DNA from 2 places in the Paenibacillus medicaginis genome. Region 2 is predicted to be linked to the other one. Evidence: riboswitches for the same ligand, from Rfam matches in the RefSeq annotation. Region 2 holds a riboswitch; the other holds the start of a gene.

Region 1 (6,957 bases), on a different contig from region 2:
GGAGGTGCTTGAGCGAGAAGGGTACGATGTAGATAACGTGATCCGGAGTGAGCTGTCGGGCGCTACAGAGCAGGAACAGGAGGCGATTCGGGAGGCCTACCAGGAGCTGGGAGACCGCTTTTTGAAGCCTGTTATGCAGCGGGTGTATGGCGATCCAAATCACGGGGATATGAAGCTGGATGAAATTTATGAGCGTCTGCGGCTGGTGCGTATCTGTTACCGTCGCGATGAAGGAGGCAAGCAGAGCGCCAGCTAAAGCAAACTGCATCTAGTGGTGAATGCCAAAAAGACGGACCCTGCCTCGAAGGAAGGCTCCGTCTTTCATTTTTATTCTGTAAAATATTTCAGATCCAGTCTTTCTTGCGGAAAATCAGAAACATGCTGCTGCCCAGTGCAATCATCACGCCAATTACGACAAAATATCCGTGGCGGGTGTGCAGCTCAGGCATATTGTCAAAGTTCATTCCATAAATTCCGGTAATGACGGTCAAAGGCATAAATACGGTGGTGATCGCTGTAAAAACTCTCATGATTTCGTTGGCCCGGTTGGCAATGCTGGACTGGTAGGCTTCACGAAGGTTACCCATCAGATCACGATAGGTGTCGAAGGTTTCGGAAATTTTTACGGCGTTTTCATAAATGTCGCTAAAATATTTCTGCAACTGCTCGTCAATCAGGCGCAAATCCCGTTTGTTCAACGTGTTGATGACTTCCTTCTGCGGGCCAAGCACTTTTTTAAGCCATAAAATTTCACTGCGCAGACCGATGATTTCGTTCAAATGAGATTTTTTCGTATGCATCAGAATGTCTTCCTCAAGCTTTTCGATCCGAACCTCGATCCGGTCGCCCACGAGAAAATAACTGTCTACGATCAGGTCGATCAGCAGATACATAAAACGGTCAGGTGAATTCACTTCCTGCTCCCAAAGCAGCGGCTTCAGGGTACGAAGCTCATTAATCTTCTGTCTGGTGATGGTGATGATAAAATGTCTGCCGAGAAAAATATTGAGGGAACGCAGAAAGATTTCTTCATCATCAAACCGGATGCTGTTTACAACGATAAAGTAATGATTATCATATATTTCAATTTTGGGACGCTGGTCTTCCTCGCTCAGGCAGTCCTCCACAGCCAGATCATGAATGGTAAAGAGTGGCTGCAGCACCGCGAGATCTTCAACATCGGCATCAATCCAGTAAAAGCCGTCGGCCGGTGCCGTCAATGTATTTTCAATGTCGTCAATGAGGGTAAATACCCCGTTGTTCACTAACCGGATTTTCATTTCTCTCACTCCTTATGCTTCGCCCCAGGGCGAATGATGTTCATAAGGAATGCTTTCAGACTGGTGCCAGACCCAGGAAGTTAGAAGCTCCACATGCATGCAGAACGTGCGTCCCGTCTCCGGCAAGCTGAAGTCATTCCTATGCTGTTGTCATGCTTCCGCCGCCTATACGGACTCGGGTCGCCTTCCATGGTTGGTGTCACCCCTATCGAATTATATTAAGATGAGCCGCCGCAGTCCTTTTTATTAGATTACAGAATTTATAAGTTCTCAGCGGAGCTGAGCAATCCTGTAATCGCAAGAAAAACTACCGCTAAACGCGGTCTGGCTTCTTTGAATTACGTCGATAGACGTTTTTCTTATACGCCAATCTTGAACTGTGCATATAGTTTCAGCCGCCTGCAGCACTTGTCTAGTATAACGCCCGCCAGATGGCCTTTCAAGGGCTAAACTGGACATTTTCATTGTGCTTCATCTTATGGAGGCAGCCGAATCCGTGTGCGCGATGAATGGATTTTTCTGCTTGACGAGAGAGGTGTTCATGCTTTAAAGTTTGATACAGGATATTTGAATTAATTAAAATTGAAAATAGCGAAATCTTATCAAGAGCAGGTGGAGGGACTAGCCCGATGAAACCCGGCAACCGGCGGTAACCCGCACGGTGCTAATTCTTGCAGGTCACATTTTCTTTAGAAACTGGACCTGAGAGATGAGAGAGGCGCATATGAATCAGATATGACCTTTCTCGTGCTGCGAGAAGGGTCATTTTTAATATGCCCGGCATCTCAGCAATGATTTTCGCAAACTTCACGAACAGGAGTGAGCAATTATGCCGATTAAAATTCCAGACACTTTGCCCGCGAAGGAGGTTCTTGCGGGTGAGAACATTTTTGTCATGGACGAGAGCAAGGCCTATCACCAGGATATCCGTCCGCTCCGCATTGCGATTCTTAACCTGATGCCGACCAAAGAAACGACCGAAACCCAGCTGCTGCGGCTGATCGGCAACACCCCGCTGCAAGTGGATGTCACGCTCGTTCATCCGCAGTCGCATGTGTCCAAAAACACGTCCCAGGAATATCTGGACATGTTTTACAAAACATTTGACGAAATCAAAAATACCCGCTTTGACGGCATGATTATTACAGGTGCGCCTGTAGAGCAGCTTGAATTTGAGGATGTAAACTACTGGGAGGAGATTCGCAGCATCTTTGACTGGACCCGGACCAATGTGACCTCCACCATGCATATCTGTTGGGCCTCGCAGGCAGGTTTATACCACCATTTCGGGGTTCCCAAATACGGACTGGACAGCAAATGCTTCGGCGTTTTTGCGCATACAGTGAGCAAGCCGCATGTGAAGCTGCTGCGCGGCTTTGACGAAGTCTTCTATGCGCCTCACTCACGGCATACGGAAGTCCGCCGCGCGGATATTGAACGTTTTCCCGAACTGGAACTGCTCTCGGAATCGGAAGAAGCCGGTGTGTATATTGTCGCTACGACGGACGGCAAGCAGATTTTTGTGACAGGCCATTCCGAGTATGATCCGTTATCCCTGAAATGGGAGTATGACCGGGATATGGCCAAAGGTCTGGACAATGTTCCCTTGCCCCAAAATTATTTCCCGCAGGATGATCCAACCTGTACGCCGCCGTCCACGTGGCGGGCCCATGCCAACTTATTATTTTCTAACTGGCTGAACTACTATGTGTACCAGGAGACCCCTTATGACATTGGTGATATCGGGCCTCAAATTTAATAAGTAAAAACGAACAGGAGGATTTATATGGATAACCCAAAATTGAAAATCGAAAGCAGATTAGCCCAAATCGGTTCCGTCAATGAACCTGTAACCGGTGCGGTGAATTTTCCGATTTACCAGTCGACAGCTTTCCGTCATCCGCGGCTCGGACAGAGCACAGGTTTCGATTATATCCGTACCACGAATCCGACCCGCAAGGTGCTCGAAGAAGCAGCAGCGGAGCTGGAATCCGGAGACGCCGGATTCGCCTGTTCCTCCGGCATGGCCGCCCTGCAGACGATTTTTACTCTGTTCGGACAAGGGGATCATCTTATCGTCTCCCTTGACTTGTATGGAGGAACCTACCGTTTGCTGGAACGCATCCTTTCCAAATTCGGCGTAACCGCTTCTTATGTGGATACAAATGATCTCGACGCGTTGGAGCAGTCACGCCGTCCGAACACGAAGGCCGTATTTATAGAAACGCCGACCAATCCGCTCATGATGATCACCGATATTGCGGTGGTAGCCGGCTGGGCCAAGAAGCATGATCTGTTGACGATTGTGGACAATACGCTGCTTACGCCATATTTCCAAAGACCGATCGAACTGGGGGCCGACATCGTAGTTCACAGCGCCACCAAGTATTTGGGCGGGCATAATGACGTCCTGGCTGGACTGATCGTCACCAAAGGAAAAGAGCTGTCTGAAGAAATGGCCTTCCTGCACAACTCGATTGGGGCCGTGCTGTCCCCGAGCGACAGCTACCAACTGATGAAAGGCATGAAAACCCTTGCCCTGCGCATGGACAGACATGAGCAGAATGCCACACAGATCGCACAGTATCTGCTGACTCACCCGCTCGTGACGGACGTATACTATCCGGCCCTGGAGAGCCACCCGGGATATGAGGTTCAAAACAGACAATCCTCCGGGAATACGGGAATCTTCTCGTTTAAGGTCAAGGATGCCAGCCTGGTAGAGCCTTTGCTGCGCCATATCAAGCTGATTGCCTTTGCCGAAAGTCTGGGCGGGGTTGAATCTCTTATGACCTATCCTGCGGTGCAGACCCATGCGGACATTCCGGCCGAAATCAGGGATGCGGTAGGCGTCGACGACAGGCTGCTTCGTTTCTCCGTTGGCATTGAACATGCGGAAGACCTTATTCAAGATCTGGGCAGCGCGCTGGAAGCCGCACGCCGGGAGGTTGAGGAGGGGGCAGTACAATGAGCGGAGACGAGCAACACAAAAAAGAGGCGCAAGAGCTTAAATTCGGCACCCGGCTTCTGCACTTCGGTGCGGAAATTGACAGCCATACCGGCGCTTCCAGTGTGCCGATTTACCAGGCTTCCACCTTTCATCATCATGACATTTTTAACCCGCCGCAGTTTGACTACAGCCGTTCCGGCAATCCGACCCGGCAGGCTTTGGAGGATTATATTGCGCTGCTGGAAGGCGGAGTGCGCGGATTTGCTTACTCCTCCGGGATGGCGGCTATTTCCAGCGCCTTCCTGATGCTGTCGGCCGGTGACCATATGATCGTAACCGAGGATGTGTATGGCGGGACTTATCGGCTGCTGACCCAAATATTGAACAGGATGAACATCGAGTCCACCTTTGTCGATATGACGAATCTGGATGAAGTCAGACAAGCCCTGAAGCCCAACACCAAAGCGGTATATATGGAAACCCCGTCCAACCCGACTTTGAAAATAACGGATATTGAAGCGGTCACAAGCTGGGCACATGAGCATGATCTTATCACTATGCTGGACAATACGTTTATGACTCCTTATTATCAGCGTCCCATCGAAATGGGTGTGGATATCGTTCTGCACAGCGCCACCAAGTTTCTCGGCGGTCACAGCGACGTGCTGGCAGGCTTGGCCGTTGCCCGTACGGAAGCACTTGCTGCACAGCTGAAGCAGCTGCAGAACGGGCTGGGTACCGTACTGGGCGTTCAGGAATCCTGGCTGCTGATGCGGGGGATGAAGACCCTGCAAGCCCGTATGGCACACAGTGAGCAAAGTGCACGCCGGCTGGCCGAATGGCTGCATGCCAGGGAGGATATCAAGGCGGTTTACTATCCGGGCCTCGCTGATCATCCGGGACGCGAAATTCATGAGAAGCAGTCCAGCGGTTACGGTGCCGTAGTCTCCTTTGACGTCGGCTCAGGCGAACGCGCCAAGGCACTGCTGAACCGTGTGCGTCTTCCGATCGTCGCGGTCAGCCTTGGCGCTGTTGAAAGCATTCTCTCCTACCCTGCGATGATGTCCCATGCAGCCATGCCGGGCAGCGTCCGGCTCGAACGCGGTATTACGGACGGATTGCTGCGCTTCTCGGTAGGTCTGGAGGATATCGGCGACCTTATTTCCGATCTTGAACAGGCTCTGCAATTTGAATAAGAATGACCAAGCAAAAACAGTACCTTTGGAATAGGTGCTGTTTTTCACATTGCACCTGTGTTACGATGATAATATAGTGGTTTCATATTTCATTATTTTCATAAGAGATTTTTACAGGATGAAGGATGGGAGGAAGCGACAAATGAGTGGAATAGACCATATCTTAGATAAGGCATTGCGCGGTGAACGAATGAATCTGGAGGATACCATTGCCCTGTTTGAATCCAATGAGGTTGAGAAGATGGGGGATGCAGCAAATGTGATCATGAACCGGATGCATCCGAGTCCGATCAAGACATTTGTCATCGGGCGAAACATAAATTATACGAATGTATGCGACGTGTACTGCCGTTTTTGCGCTTTTTACCGCAGACCCGGTTCGGAGGAAGGTTATGTGCTTCCCGATGAAGTCATTTTTCAGAAGATTCAGGAGACAGAGGATGTTGACGGCACGGAAATTCTGATGCAGGGCGGAACGAACCCTAATCTGCCCTTCAGCTATTACACGGATTTGTTAAAAGCGATCAAGGAGCGTTTCCCGAACATTACGATGCACTCCTTCTCGCCGGCCGAAATTCAGAAGATGAAGGTCGTATCAGACGGTCTATCGCTGGAAGAGGTGATCCGGCAAATTCATGAAGCAGGCCTTGATTCCCTGCCTGGTGGCGGAGCGGAAATTCTCGATGACCGCACACGCCGTAAAATCAGCCGTCTGAAGGGCTCCTGGACGGACTGGATGGATGTCATGAAGACTGCCCACAAAATCGGCATGAACACCACCGCCACGATGGTCATCGGACTGGGCGAGTCGATGGAAGAGCGGGCGCTGCATTTGATGCGGGTGCGTGATGCCCAGGATGAATGCATAACCAACAAGTATGATTCGGAAGGCTTCCTTGCGTTCATTCCCTGGACGTTCCAGCCTGACAACACCAATCTGAAGCTGGAAAGACAAACGCCGGAGGAGTACCTGAAGACAGTGGCCATCAGCCGGATCGTGCTGGATAATATCAAGCATATCCAGTCTTCGTGGGTAACGATGGGGCCAGAGATCGGCAAGAAGTCTCTGTATTATGGTTGCGATGATTTCGGCAGCACCATGATTGAGGAAAATGTAGTGTCGGCAGCCGGGGCTACATATAAGGTCAACATCGAGTCGATCCTGCAGCTGATCCGCGAAACAGGGCATACGCCTGCCCAGCGCAACACCAGATATGATATTCTGCGTGTCTTTGACGAAAGCAGCAGTATTGAGCGCGATTTTGTAATGCAGAACTAAAACTGATATATGAAAAAAAAGCTTGCCACGTGATGAAACGCGGCAAGCTTTTTTTAACCTGTACCGGTGCTTTTTTCTTTCCCTACACGAGGGTCCTTGAACTTGATTACCTTATTCAATGCCATAAATATCGGTTTGGACTGCTTGGTCAGCACCGGACCGAGAATGGCCAGAATGAGGACGTAAATAGCTGCGAAAGGCTGCAGAATCTCCATCAGGCCGCCTTCCCGCCCGAGGTTCGCCATGATGATG
Region 2 (6,957 bases):
CTGTATTGTCATGTTCCTCGCGACCTTTGGCGGCGGAGTGGTGACACGGACCGATTCGGGCCTTGGTTGTGGCAGAGAATGGCCGACCTGCAACGGCAAATTCGTTCCGGCTCATACGATTGCGTCTGTCATCGAGTTTTCACACCGCTCGGTCAGCGGATTGGCGGGACTACTGTCCATTGCCACTTTTGTGGGGTTTCTGATTTATTTCAAAAAGCGGCGTGATTTGCAATTTTTCTCATTCATGACGCTGGCCTTTGTCATTATTCAGGGGATGATGGGAGCGTTGGCTGTCGTGTTCTCCCAGTCCGCCGCAGTGATGGCGCTGCATTTCGGCTTTTCGCTCATTGCCTTTGCGAGCGCGTCAATGATGACACTGGGCGCCTGGCAGGAGGATCGTGATACCCGCCGTGTGTTGCGCCATGACAAAAAGCCGGTCTCGCGCGGCTTCCGCAATTTCATCTGGGCGTCAACCGTCTATACGTACATTGCGGTGTATACAGGGGCGTTCCTGAGCCATTCTACAGAGAACCGCATTAACTCCTTCTTGGGGATTGCGCCGTTATCTTTGCACCAGATTGCAGCCGGCGTCCTGTTCGTTGTTATTCTGGCCGTCGGTCATTTTGCTTATCGCAAACACCCGGACCATGGCGATATCCGTGCTCTTGGCGTAACTTCCGTTATCCTCATTGCCCTGCAGATTGTTGTGGGCATTGCGCTGCTCTATACGGCGGGAAGACCGGAGTTGTACATGTTTGTCGTATTGTCGCATATGGTGATCATTGCAGCGTTGTTTGCCGTATTGTGCTACATGAGCTTCCGGGTATGGCAGCTGTCGCCGGAGAAAATGGCCGTACAGAACGCTTCCCTTCAGCGTACTTAAGGGGATTGCAATATCCGGTTTTGCCCAAAAGCAGGTAAACCCCTATAATAAGATCAGAACAAGCAAAGTCCGCGAGCTGCTCGAGGACTTTGTTTTGGTTAAGGCTTGATATTACCGGCCCGCCTCAGCACCTGCGGCGGCTTTCAATATAGGAGGACTACATACCGTGATCTATCAGAATCTGCGGCAGTTTATTGAAGCGCTGCGCAAAGAAAATGACCTGCATATTATTGAAGCACCCGTTGATCCTTATCTTGAACTGGCGGAGATTCACCGTCGGGTGATTGAGCAGGAGGGCAAGGCTCTGCTGTTCACCAATGTGAAAGGAACGCCGTTTCCGGTCGTCAGCAATCTGTTTGGCACCAACCGGCGGGTGGATATGGCCTTCGGCCCCCGTCCGGAGCAGCTGATGAAGACGATTGTCAATGCAACGAAGACGCTGCTGCCGCCCACTCCGAAAGCGTTGTGGAATGAACGAGGGCTGATCAGGGACATGATTAAGGTAGGAGTAAAAACGGTCTCCGCCGCAGAAGCCCCTGTACTGGGCGTACAGAGAACGGAGGCGCCTCTCGCGCAACTACCGCGTGTCACAAGCTGGCATGAGGACGGAGGTCCATTCATTACGCTGCCGCTCGTGTATACAGAGAAGCCCGGCCAGCCCAAAGACCATAACCTGGGCATGTACCGGATTCAAATCTATGATGACTCCACAACGGGAATACACTGGCAGATCCATAAAGGCGGCGGCTTCCACTATCACGAAGCAGAACAGCGCAACGAGCCGCTGCCCGTTACGATCTTCCTGGGCGGGCCCCCTGCGCTGATCGCTTCGGCGATCGCCCCCGCTCCCGAGAATCTGCCCGAGCTGATGCTTGCATCACTGATTATGGGTGACAAGCTGCCGATGGCGGAAGATCCTTTGGGCGGACATCGTATTCCTGCAGAGGCTGAATTTGCGATCAGCGGTTATGTGCCTCCGCATGAGCGGCGTCCGGAGGGGCCGTTTGGGGACCATTTCGGCTATTACTCATTGAAGCATGATTTTCCGGTATTTCATGTCAAACATGCGCATCACCGCAAGGACGCTATCTATCCGGCTACGATTGTAGGCAAGCCACGCCAGGAGGACTATTATCTGGGCGAATTCCTGCAGCGCTTGCTGTCACCGGCTTATCCGCTTGTTATGCCGGCTGTGCGCTCTTTATGGGCGTATGCGGAGACCGGGGTTCATGCGTTGGCTGCTGCGGTTGTGCGTGAAAGCTACTCGCGCGAGGCGCTCGTATCTGCCTTTACGATCCTGGGGCAAGGCCAGCTTTCGCTGACCAAGTTTCTTATGCTGACAGACAAGCCGCTCGACCTGTCGAATTTTACGGTGCTGCTGGAGACGATTCTGGAGCGCTTCAATCCGGCACAGGATTTGTTCATCCTTAATCATACTTCGCATGATACGCTCGATTATACGGGGCGCAAGCTTAACCATGGCAGCAAGGCCGTGCTGATGGGGGTCGGCGAGCCGGTGCGTGAACTGCCACGGATGTATGAGGGCGGAGACCTGCCTGGCATCACCCGTATTGAGTCCTATTGCGGCGGCTGTCTTGTCATCTCGGGAGCCTCCTACGAGCAGGAGCCTGAGCTGCCTGTGCACGTGCTGCAGCGCATGTCTGCTATGGAGCAGAAGTGGCCGCTCGTGTTTATTGTGGATAACGCCGAAGAGGTAGTAAGATCACAGGCCTCTTTCCTGTGGACAGTATTCACCCGCTTCAATCCGGCAACGGACATGTTTGCCGATCATGAAGTCAAGCTGCATCATTTGAATTACAAGCTGCCGATCATAGTGGATGCGCGTATGAAGCCTGGTTACCCGGATGAGGTGCTGCCGCGCGAGGACATTGTGCACTTGGTGGATGAACGCTGGAAAAGCTACGGTTTGTGAAGATCTCAGAAAGTATAAACTTCGCAGGGCCGGAACAGACACGGGGAGGTTGAGCATATGCTGCGTGAGCTTTTGGGAGAACCGTCAAGGCAGGATAACGAAATGCTGCTGCAGGCGATGAACAGCATGAAGCGGACGCTGGGCTTGCTACAGCACCAGATGGAGCAAAGCGGAGATCCTACGTCCGATTTCCGTAAGGCCGACATATTGACACGCGGGCTGATGTCCTCCCTGGACGAGCTGGAGCAGAGCAAGTTTGCCGCGGCATTTTTCCGGAACAAGGTGCATGCGAAGTTTTCCGAGGAAATGACCGGGCAGGAGCGTGCGGATTATGAACGGTATGTGTATTTTTACAAAAACGGGTTTATCCGGGTGTTCTCCATGCTGGATAAGCTCGGCAATCTGCTGAATGACTTTTACGATATGAACACATCCAGGGTAAAAGCACATTACTCCTATTTCACCGTGCTGCGGCAGTTCCGGTATTTGAAAATCCACGACAGGCTGGCTGATCGCCTGTTTGAGCTTAAGGACCGCTTCAGGGAGCCGCTTGACCGGCTGCGTAAACGCAGAAATACGGAAGTGCACTACATGAACGTGGAAATGCAGGATGATCTGTGGCAGAAGCAGCGGGCGCTGTATGGCAAAATCAAGCTTGAGGATCTGGATGAGCATCTTGACGATCTGCGGCAGGGCCTGGACATGGTCTGCCGGTCGGTAGCGGAAGCGTTCGAATATACGAACCAGCAGTGGAAAAAAAATTACCTTTGACAAAGCCATGTAAAGTATCTATACTGAAATCTAGTTTAATGTCAGCTTTATGAAGGTTATAGAGTGGATATCCCAAACTCAAAATAATTGAAACAATTATATAATCTCTTATCGAGAGAGGCGGAGGGACTGGCCCGATGAAGCCCGGCAACCGGCTGCACCCCGGCGTTATTAAGCGCTTAGGGGGCAGCGTCATGGTGCTAATTCCAACAATACCACTGTGTTTAAGTAGTATTGGCAGATGAGAACCGGATTTTGCTGGATTGCAGAAGCCCTTTTCATTTGTGAAAAGGGCTATTTGCCTTTAACAGGACAAAATAGAGACAGTCCCGGCGGATGGGGTAAAAGGAAGAGAAGGGGGACGGACCAACTTGATTGAAATCAGAGAGCTAACGAAGTTTTATGGCAAAGGCAGCCGGATGACACCTGCACTGTCCAACCTGAACTTATCGATCGGCAAAGGTGAAATCTTCGGCATTATTGGCCACTCCGGAGCAGGAAAAAGCACACTGATTCGCTGCATCAATTTGCTGGAGCGGCCAAGCTCGGGCGAGGTGTGGATCGATGGTGTAAATATGACAGGACTTAACCGGAAGCAGCTGCAATCCAGACGCCGTAAAATCGGGATGATTTTTCAGCATTTTAACCTGCTGTCATCCGCGACCGTATATGACAATATCGCATTTCCGCTCCATCTTGACGGCAGACCGAAAGCGGAAATTGATAAGAAGGTGAAGGATCTGCTCGCGCTTGTCGGGCTGGAGCAGCATGCCAACAAATATCCGGCACAGCTGTCCGGCGGCCAGAAGCAGCGGGTCGGCATTGCCCGTGCCCTCGCCAGTGACCCGGACGTGCTGTTGTGCGACGAAGCCACGTCGGCGCTCGATCCGCAGACGACGGATTCCATTCTGAAGCTGCTGCTGGATATTAATGAGCGCTTCAATCTGACCATCGTGCTGATTACACATGAAATGCATGTGATCCAGCGGATCTGCGACCGTGTCGCTGTTATTCATCAGGGCGGAATCGTGGAGCAGGGTCTGGTGGCTGAAGTCTTCATCAAGCCGCAGCATCCGGTGACAAGGGAATTTATTATGAGGGAGACAGACCAGGGAGAAGAGCTGCAGGCAGCGATTGCCGCCTCCCACCCGTCCTCTTCGCAGACTGTCAGAATTTCATTCCTGGGTGATAAAACCTATGAATCGATTTTATCACGCACGGTCCGGCGGACCGGTGTGGATTTTGCCATCCTGCAGGGCACGATCTCCACGCTGAAAAATGTGCCCTACGGATTGCTTACCGTCCGCTTTGAAGGAGACGAGCAGGCGATCCGGGAGACGACGCAGGAATTGTCGACACAGGGGCTTGATGTGGAGGTGATCGGCGGATGAATGAGCTTGATTTTTCACAGATTAACTGGAATGAGATCGGCAGTTCGACAATGGATACGATCCAAATGCTGCTGATATCCGGTTTGTTCACACTGATTCTGGGGCTGCCGCTCGGGGTCGTGCTGTTCCTGTCCAGCCGTTCGTCACTTGGCCTGATGAAGGTGGTCTACACCGTACTGTCATTTATCGTTAATATACTGAGATCCGTGCCGTTTATCATTCTGATCGTCGCATTGATCCCTGTAACGAGGGCGATCGTTGGCACCTCCATTGGAGTGACCGGCACGATTCCTCCGCTTGTCATCGGAGCGGCGCCGTTTTTCGCAAGACTTGTCGAAACGTCCCTGCGCGAGGTGGACCGGGGTGTTATTGAAGCGGCTCACGCGATGGGAGCTTCCACCGGGCAGATCATTTTTCGCGTGCTGCTCCGTGAGGCAAGGCCGGGACTGCTCGCCGCTTTAACGATTACGATTGTCACGCTCGTGTCCTATACGGCCATGTCCGGGATGATCGGCGGCGGCGGCTTGGGTGCGTTGGCGATCAACTACGGTTATTACCGTTATGACACGGCCGTCATGATTGTCGCCGTTGTGCTCATGGTGGTACTGGTTCAGGTGCTGCAAATGGCGGGTGATCGTCTGGTGCGGCATTATACACGGAAATAAGGAAACATTAAATATAGATCCTTATTCATACCCAATCTTTTTAAAAAAATTAAATTTTGGAGGGATTACACGTTATGAAAAAATGGTCATTTGCTTTCTTAAGCCTTGCATTGCTGCTGATTCTGGGAGCTTGCGGGAACACTCAAAACGCTCAAAACGGTCAGAAGGCAACTGCGGACAATAATCCGGGAACATCGCGCAGTATCGAGCTGAAGGTCGGTGCATCCGCTGTGCCGCATGCTGAAATTCTTGAAGCGATCAAGCCTGCGCTGGAAAAAGAGGGTGTGCGCCTGCAGGTTGTTACTTTTAACGATTATGTGCAGCCGAATGTGCAGCTGTTCGACAAGCAACTGGATGCGAACTTTTTCCAGCACCAGCCGTATCTGGACAGCGAGAACAAAGCGCGTGGCATGGATTTGGTATCCGTAGTGCCAGTACACGTTGAGCCTATGGGCGCGTATTCGCAAAAATACAAATCCGTGGATGAAATTCCGGACGGCGCTATTGTAGGCATCCCTAATGATGCGACAAACGCTGGCCGCGCCTTGATGCTGCTGGCCAAGCAAGGTCTGATTACTTTAAAGGACAACACGGACATCAACTCCACCATCGCAGATATCACTGGCAATCCGAAGAACCTGGACGTCCGCGACGCAGATGCGGCCATGCTGCCGCGCCAGCTGCCTGACCTGGACCTGGCGGTCATTAACACCAACTATGCGCTGGAAGCCAACCTGAATCCGACGAAGGATGCCCTGTTCATCGAAGACAAGGAATCTCCATACGCGAATCTGCTGGTGGCCCGTCCGGATAACAAGGATTCCGAAGGCATTCAGATGCTGGCCAAAGCCCTGCAATCCGAGGAAGTCAAGAAATTTATTGAAGATAAATACCAGGGAGCTATCGTTCCGGCATTTTAATTGAACAGACCGTTTCCCACACCGCTTCTGCCTTCAGGCAGGGGCGGTTTTTACTTGCTGTTCCCCGGACAAGTTGAGGCATGGACCCAAATCTTTTATACTGATTCTGTGGCGTTCTCTTTGCAGAGGAGGAAGTGCGTTGAAACCAAAGATTGCCCTGATTACAGGAAGCGCCAAAGGGCTGGGGAGAATGACAGCTTTACATTTGGCGGATCAAGGGTTCGATATTGCGATAAACTATGTACACAGCCGCACGGAAGCTCTGGAGCTGGAACAAATCATTCAAACCAAGGGAGTTCGGTGTACAGCCGTTCAGGCGGACATTTCCAAGCAGCAGGATATTGAAAAGCTGGTGAGCCAGGTCGAGCTTAAGCTCGGCGGTGTGGATATCATG

Evidence for each region. A riboswitch is a leader RNA that binds a small molecule or an ion and turns the genes downstream of it on or off. The one in region 2 is predicted to bind S-adenosylmethionine.
Region 1: linked by a shared signal. The riboswitch ahead of metA (homoserine O-acetyltransferase MetA) and the one ahead of ACE5LO_RS15425 (methionine ABC transporter ATP-binding protein) in region 2 are both predicted to bind S-adenosylmethionine.

What each region holds. Positions count from the first base shown of each region.
Region 1 covers NZ_JBHIRY010000005.1:210,550-217,506, forward strand. The annotation lists gene ACE5LO_RS07910 (HRDC domain-containing protein) at 1-256, shown strand, start outside; gene corA (magnesium/cobalt transporter CorA) at 345-1,280, opposite strand; SAM riboswitch class I at 1,877-1,996, shown strand; gene metA (homoserine O-acetyltransferase MetA) at 2,110-3,039, shown strand; gene ACE5LO_RS07925 (PLP-dependent transferase) at 3,067-4,251, shown strand; gene ACE5LO_RS07930 (aminotransferase class V-fold PLP-dependent enzyme) at 4,248-5,426, shown strand; gene mqnC (cyclic dehypoxanthinyl futalosine synthase) at 5,569-6,705, shown strand; gene ACE5LO_RS07940 (cation:proton antiporter) at 6,759-6,957, opposite strand, start outside.
Region 2 covers NZ_JBHIRY010000014.1:112,235-119,191, reverse strand. The annotation lists gene ACE5LO_RS15440 (COX15/CtaA family protein) at 1-883, shown strand, start outside; gene ACE5LO_RS15435 (UbiD family decarboxylase) at 1,050-2,816, shown strand; gene ACE5LO_RS15430 (Cthe_2314 family HEPN domain-containing protein) at 2,874-3,587, shown strand; SAM riboswitch class I at 3,693-3,835, shown strand; gene ACE5LO_RS15425 (methionine ABC transporter ATP-binding protein) at 3,959-4,978, shown strand; gene ACE5LO_RS15420 (methionine ABC transporter permease) at 4,975-5,643, shown strand; gene ACE5LO_RS15415 (MetQ/NlpA family ABC transporter substrate-binding protein) at 5,718-6,563, shown strand; gene ACE5LO_RS15410 (SDR family oxidoreductase) at 6,703-6,957, shown strand, end outside.